2 regions of the Acetoanaerobium noterae genome follow, and region 2 is predicted to be linked to the other one. Evidence: riboswitches for the same ligand, from Rfam matches in the RefSeq annotation. Region 2 holds a riboswitch; the other holds the start of a gene.
The links. Region 2 has a riboswitch for lysine ahead of dapA (4-hydroxy-tetrahydrodipicolinate synthase). Riboswitches for the same ligand answer to the same signal wherever they lie in the genome.
Positions count from the first base shown of each region.

Region 1: another riboswitch for lysine. It lies ahead of kal (3-aminobutyryl-CoA ammonia lyase); the one in region 2 lies ahead of dapA (4-hydroxy-tetrahydrodipicolinate synthase).

Region 1 is NZ_FUYN01000005.1:31,074-34,754, forward strand. Features, by position in the region: gene minD (septum site-determining protein MinD) at 1-405, shown strand, start outside; gene minE (cell division topological specificity factor MinE) at 421-693, shown strand; gene rodA (rod shape-determining protein RodA) at 719-1,825, shown strand; gene mgsA (methylglyoxal synthase) at 1,842-2,234, shown strand; lysine riboswitch at 2,311-2,485, shown strand; gene kal (3-aminobutyryl-CoA ammonia lyase) at 2,548-2,928, shown strand; gene kce (3-keto-5-aminohexanoate cleavage enzyme) at 2,937-3,681, shown strand, end outside.
Region 2 is NZ_FUYN01000001.1:374,650-378,330, reverse strand. Features, by position in the region: gene B5X47_RS01895 (EAL domain-containing protein) at 1-883, shown strand, start outside; gene B5X47_RS01890 (YbaK/EbsC family protein) at 947-1,405, shown strand; lysine riboswitch at 1,494-1,652, shown strand; gene dapA (4-hydroxy-tetrahydrodipicolinate synthase) at 1,818-2,711, shown strand; gene dapB (4-hydroxy-tetrahydrodipicolinate reductase) at 2,708-3,469, shown strand; gene dapD (2,3,4,5-tetrahydropyridine-2,6-dicarboxylate N-acetyltransferase) at 3,567-3,681, shown strand, end outside.

The sequences.
Region 1 (3,681 bases), on a different contig from region 2:
GCTATTGCAGGTGCTGATGAGGCTATAGTAGTTACAACTCCTGAAGTCTCAGCTGTTAGAGATGCGGATAGAATAATTGGGCTTTTAGAAGCAAGTGAAATACATAATCCTAAACTTATAATTAATAGATTAAAAATTGATATGGTTCAAAGAGGAGATATGATGAATATCGATGATATTCTAGATATTTTGGCCATAGATTTGATTGGCGTAGTTCCTGATGATGAAAATATAGTTATTTCTACAAACAGAGGGGAACCTGCTGTTACAAATCAAAAATCATTAGCGGGGCAAGCATATAGAAATATTTCAAAAAGAATCCAAGGTGAAGAAATACCTTTTATTGACTTAAATTTAAACGAAGGCTTTATGTCAAAATTAAAAAAACTTATTGGACTAAAATAGTGAGGAGGTGCTATCATGCTTGATATCTTTAAGATTTTTTCAAACGACAAAAATTCTAGCAAAAATGTTGCTAAAGAAAGATTAAAGCTTGTCCTGATTCATGATAAGGGAAATTATTCTCCAACTGTTTTAGAAGCATTAAAAGGAGATATTTTACTTGCAATTGAAAAATATATGGAAGTGGATGAGGAGCATATCGAAGTTAAGATGATAAAAACTAAGAGCCAAGATAACTCTGAAATGGTTCCGGCCCTTGTTGCAAACATACCTATCAAAAGAATGAAGTAGTTAAGCTATTGAATGGAGCATTAATATGGATTTAAAAAAATATAAAGATTTTGACTTTATATTGTTTATAATTGTTTTTTTTCTTTTTAGCATTGGTTTAATTTTAATTTCCAGTGCAACTGGTGTTAATGAAGGTGGAAGCTACAAGAGATTAATAATTCAAAGCGCATCATATATTTTGGGCATATTCTTTATAATATTTTTTATGTTTTTCGATTATAATGATTTTAAAAATTATGAAAAGCAATTGTATATTTTAGGAATAGGACTACTTCTTCTTGTATATGTTCCAGGATTAGGAAAAGCACAATTTGGAGCTAGATCTTGGATTGATTTAAAAATAATAGATTTTCAGCCTATTGAACTTGTAAAACTAACTTTTATTTTAGGCTATGCAAAATATCTAGAAGAAAGAAAAGATATGCTACATGATTTAAAAGAAATATTTTTAGCTGTTTTGTATCCTTTTCCTATTATTATTCTCGTTATGATGCAACCAGACCTTGGAGGGGCAATTGTTTTTTCTTTTATAATATTTGGAATGCTATATATATCAGGATTGAATTTGAAAGTAGTTTTATATGCAATATTGGGCGCACTTGTATGTTCTCCAATTATATATAATTACATTCTTAGACCTCATCAAAGGACAAGAATTGATGCTTTTTTAAATCCAGGAGACCCATCCTTTGAAGGGAATTTTCAGGTTATTCAATCGATGATCGCAATCGGTTCAGGAAAAATATTTGGAAAAGGACTATTTAATGGAACTCAAAATCAATATGGATTTTTACCTGTAACAGACAGTGATTTTATTTTTGCTGTTTTAGGTGAAGAATTTGGTTTGATAGGGATGTCAGTTGTTCTAATATTATATTTTGTTTTTTTTAAAAGGCTTTATGCCCTTGCAACTTCTGCTAAAGATTTTTATGGTACTCTTATCATAGTCGGTATTACTTCTATGTTTTTATATCAATTTGTTCAAAATGTAGGAATGACTATGGGAGTAATGCCAGTAACAGGAGTAACTCTACCGTTTGTAAGCTATGGAGGAAGCTCTATGCTTACAAGCATGATGGCTCTTGCTCTTGTATTTAATGTATCTGTCAAACGAAGGAAAATTAATTTCTAAATTAGGAGTGTATATTATGAACGTAGCATTAATTGCACATGACCATAAAAAAGATATTTTAATTAATTTTGTTCTTGCGTATTCAGAAATATTTAAAAAACATAATTTATTTGCGACAGGAACAACAGGACGATTAATAGAAAAAATGACAGGGTTAAGTGTTCATAAGTTTCTATCAGGTCCTCTAGGTGGAGATCAGCAAATAGGTGCTAAAATTGCTGAGAACAATATGGATTTGATTATTTTTTTAAGAGACCCTCTTACAGCACAGCCACATGAACCTGATGTACAAGCTCTACTTAGATTATGTGATGTTCACGCAATACCACTTGCTACAAACCTTGCTTCTGCTGAATTATTCATAAATGGTTTAAAAAGAGGAGACTTAAATTACAGAGAAATTGATTAATATTTAAATTTTTTAAATTTTCCTTTATTGACAATTATATAACTAAGGATTATAATCAAAATGAAAATTATAAAAATTCGTAAATAGAGGTGCAACAAGAAGGTAATACAATTATGCTAAGAGTAAGAACACTCGATGAATTGTACTAATGTCTTTGTTGCCGAAGAGACTTATTCGTTCTTGGATATTTCTTTGGTGGTAATGTTCAGCACTTACCATTGCCATGTTAATCATGGAGCGCTATTTACGTCATGCATGTCATGACGTAAATAGCGCTTTTTTAGTTTTATTTATTTTTAAGGAGGCAATCAAAATGAAATCTGTACTTAAAATTAGAATGAGTGCTCATGACGCTCATTATGGCGGTGGTCTTGTAGATGGGGCTAGAATGCTTCAACTATTCGGAGACGTGGCAACGGAACTACTTATAATGAATGATGGAGACGAAGGACTTTTTAAAGCTTATGACATGGTTGAGTTTATGGCTCCAGTTTTTGCTGGCGACTACATAGAAGTTGAAGGAAGCATCACAGAGCAAGGTAATACATCAAGAAAAATGGTTTTTGAAGCAAGAAAAGTGATTGTTCCAAGAACAGATATAAATGATTCGGCATGCGATGTACTTGAAACCCCGATTGTAGTATGTCGTGCTAGTGGTACTTGTGTAGTTCCTAAGGATAAACAAAGAAAGTAGGGATAAGAATGGAAAAGTTAATTATAACAGCTGCAATTTGTGGAGCAGAGGTTACAAAAGAACACAACCCAAATGTTCCTTATACAGTGGAGGAAATAGTAAGAGAAGCAAAATCAGCTTATGATGCTGGGGCAAGCGTTATCCACCTTCATGTAAGAGAGGACGATGGTACTCCAACTCAATCAAAAGAAAGATTTAAAATGTGTATTGATGCGATAAAAGAAGCCTGTCCAGATGCAATAATTCAACCTTCAACTGGTGGAGCTGTAGGAATGACAGATGAAGAAAGACTTCAACCAGTATTTCTTAAACCAGAGATGGCATCATTAGACTGCGGAACATGTAACTTTGGCGGAGATGAAATCTTTGTAAACACAGAGAATATGATTATAAATTTCTCGAAATATATGATTGAAAATGGTGTAAAACCAGAATGTGAAGTTTTCGATAAGAGCATGATTGATATGGCAATTAGGTTAGCTAAAAAAGGTCATATCCAAACTCCAATGCACTTTAATTTCGTTATGGGTGTAAATGGAGGAATAAGTGCAACACCAAGAGATTTAGTATTTTTAATTGGAAGCATTCCAAGTGAATCATCATTTACGGTATCAGCAATGGGAAGAAATCAATTCCCAATGGCAGCGATGGCCATTATTACAGGAGGCCATGTAAGAGTTGGATTTGAAGACAACGTTTACATAGAAAAAGGTGTTCCAGCTAAAAGCAACGGTGAGTTAGTTGAAAAAGTCG
Region 2 (3,681 bases):
AGATATAAATCAGCTTATAATGAATGCAGATACAGCTATGTATCAAGTGAAAGCATCTGGCAGAAATCACTTTAAATTCTTTGATTTAGAAATGATTGAGTCTATAAAAGAAAAAGTAAAAATTGAAACAAAAATTAGAGAAGCTCTTAAAAATGATGGATTTGTCCTTCATTATCAGCCTCAAATTAAAGTAGATGCGCTTTCAATTTATGGCTTTGAGGCTTTGCTTAGATTTAAAAATGACACCTTATCCCCTGCTGTGTTTATACCTATAGCAGAAGAATCAGGACTTATAATTGAAGTTGGTAGATGGGTGACAAATGAAGCTATTTTGCAGTTATACGATTGGAAAGAAAGACATATTAATCTAAAACCTATATCTATTAACTTGTCAACAAAACAAATCATGGACAAAGGCTACATAGAATTTCTTAGGGCAGGTCTTGAAAAATATGCGATACCTCCTGAATTTATAGAAATTGAAATTACGGAAAGCATCTTGCTTGAAAAAACTGAAAAAACAATTGAATTTCTAAATGAATTAAAGCAAGTAGGTGTAAAAATAGCTCTGGACGACTTTGGAACAGGGTACTCATCTCTTAGCTATTTGACTTTCATACCTGTGGATAAAATTAAATTAGATAAATCACTAAGTGATAAATTTCTAGAGCTTACAAATATTAAAGTTATGGATAGTTTGATTTCGCTAGCACATAGTCTTGAGCTGGAGGTAATTGCAGAAGGTATTGAAGATTTGGAGCAATATAGAAGACTTAGAGTAGGAAAATGTGATTACATTCAGGGTTATCTTTTTGGAAAACCAATAGAAGTAAATGAAGCGGATAAAATTTATGATTCAAACTTATCATATGTAATAGCATAGCTTATGCTATTACATATTTTTTAGGATTATTAAAATTACAAAAGGCTTAAGGGGGAAAATGCCATGTCAGTTCAAAGTGTAAGAGAATTTTTTAAAAGTAATAATCTAGATTATAAGATATATGAACTTGAGGAGAGTACTGCTACTGTTGAATTAGCAGCGAAAGCTCATAACGTAGAGCCGGCGATGATTGCTAAGAGTATGGCTCTTAGGTTGAAGGAAAGATACATAATTATTGTCACAGCAGGAGATGCAAAGCTAGATAATAAGAAATTTAAAGATGAATTTAAAGAAAAAATTCAGTTTTTAAAAGGTGACGAGGTACCAGAGATAACAGGTCATCCAGTTGGAGGAGTTTGTCCTTTTGGGCTTAAAGAGAATTTTGATGTTTACTTAGATGAATCATTAAAACGTTTTGATTTTGTATTCCCAGCTGCAGGCTCTGCAAATACCTCAATAAAAATTGCTCCAGATAATCTTAAAGATATAACAAATGCAGCTTGGATATCAGTTTCAAAATAATTTTGAATAATTTCTTGACGTTTTATATAGCTTTATGTTACTATTTTAAAAATACCTAAGAATTTTAAATAAAAATTGAATACGTACAATACTTTAAAGAGGCTGCGGTTAGTCAAGAGTACTTTAATTAGGAAAGGGGCAACCGCCGAAGCATAAGCTAGACATAGCTGTGCTGGGACTATGTTTAATAGACATAGTACTGTTATTATGAGATTGCCCAATCTCATAATATTGCGCTTTATAGTGTTGGGGCAAAAGGGAACTTTTATATTTCTGTGCGCATATATATAATAGTCGTGAGCCTTTTGCTCACGGCTATTTTTTTATACGAAATTAAGTTAGGTGTTAATATCTTTAGTATTTAAGTCTGATATTGATATTGTTAAAACTTACTTTTGAGAGGATGATATGTATGAGTATTTTTACAGGAAGTGCAGTAGCATTAGTTACCCCATTTATTAACAATCAGGTTGATTATAAAGCATTAGAAAAATTAATAGAATGGCATCTAGAAGCTAAAACAGATGCTATAGTAGTTTGTGGAACTACAGGAGAATCATGTACACTTTCAAAAGATGAGAAAAAAGATGTGATAGCATTTACCATAAAAAAAGTATCAGGAAGAGTACCAGTAATAGCAGGAACTGGAGGCAACAATACCCAAGAAGCAATAGAGATGAGCTTATTTGCAGAAGGGATAGGAGCTGATGCCTTATTGCTTGTGACTCCTTACTACAATAAAACTACTCAAAGAGGTCTAGTTGCACACTACTTTGCAATAGCTGATCAAGTTAATATACCGATAATTTTATACAATGTACCATCTAGAACAGGCCTAAACATTCAGCCGGAGACTGTAAAAGAGCTAGCCACTCATAAAAATATAGTTGCAATCAAAGAAGCAAGTGGGGATTTAAGTCAGATAGCAAAAATTGCTAGACTTTGCCCTGCTGGATTTGACATTTACTCTGGAAATGACGACCAAATACTTCCAGTATTATCACTTGGGGGAGCAGGTGTGATATCAGTAGTTGCAAACATACTTCCAGATGAAACACACCAAATATGTGAATTATACTTTAATGGAATGACTAATGCTGCGACTAAGCTTCAGCTTGATATGCTAGATATAATCAATGCACTTTTTATTGAAACAAATCCAATTCCTGTAAAAGCAGCGCTAGAAATTATGGGGAAAATAAATGGAGAGCTTAGACTTCCACTTATTCCAATAAGTGATAGCAATAGAGAGCTATTAATTGAAAGCATTAAAAAATTTAATCAGTCTATGGGGGTGAGCGCTTGATTAACATAGGTATTTCGGGAATAAATGGAAGTATGGGTCAAATTATATACAAAAAAATAGTTGAAGATGATATGTTTAATCTAGTAATGGGAATAGACGCTAGACCAGAGCTTTATGAAAATAAATGTAGAGTTTTTGAAAAACCAGCTGATTCAGATATATATCCTGATTTAATTATTGATTTTTCTCACCACTCATGTCTAGATGAACTATTATTATTTGCAAAGGAGCATGGGATTAGTCTTGTTCTTGCAACTACAGGCTACGATGCAGCTCAAATTGAAAAAATACACAGCTATAGCTCAGATATTGCCATTTTATACTCTGCAAATATGTCTTTTGGAATAAATTTATTAAAGACAATTTTAGAAAAATATTCAAGATTACTAGATGAGCGAAGCTATGATATTGAAATAATTGAAAAGCATCACAATAAGAAAGTAGATGCACCTAGTGGTACTGCATATATTTTAGCTGATGCAGTAAATTCTAGTATATCCACCCCAAAAAACTTTGTAAATGGAAGACAAGGAAGAACCAATCCTAGGACGACAAATGAAATAGGGATACATGCAGTTAGAGGAGGAAACATCTTTGGTGAGCATGAAGTTATATTTGCAGGAAGCAGTGACATTATTGAAATAAAGCACACAGCACTTTCTAAGGATTTGTTTGCAGATGGAGCTATTGATGCTGCAAAATGGCTTTATGGGAAAGAAAAAGGAATGTACTGCATGCAAGATATGTTTGAAATTTAAAAATTAAAAACAAAAATATATGGTTTTATACGTAGACCATAAATTACGTAAATAATAAAAAGGAGATTATGATAATTAATTTATCATAAAAAACATTATGACTAACGAAACTAAACTAACAGATGCATATGAAATTGCTAGATTTATAAAGGAAGCTAAGAAAACCACTCCGGTAAAGCTATATGTTAAGGGAGACCTAAATTATGAAGCTA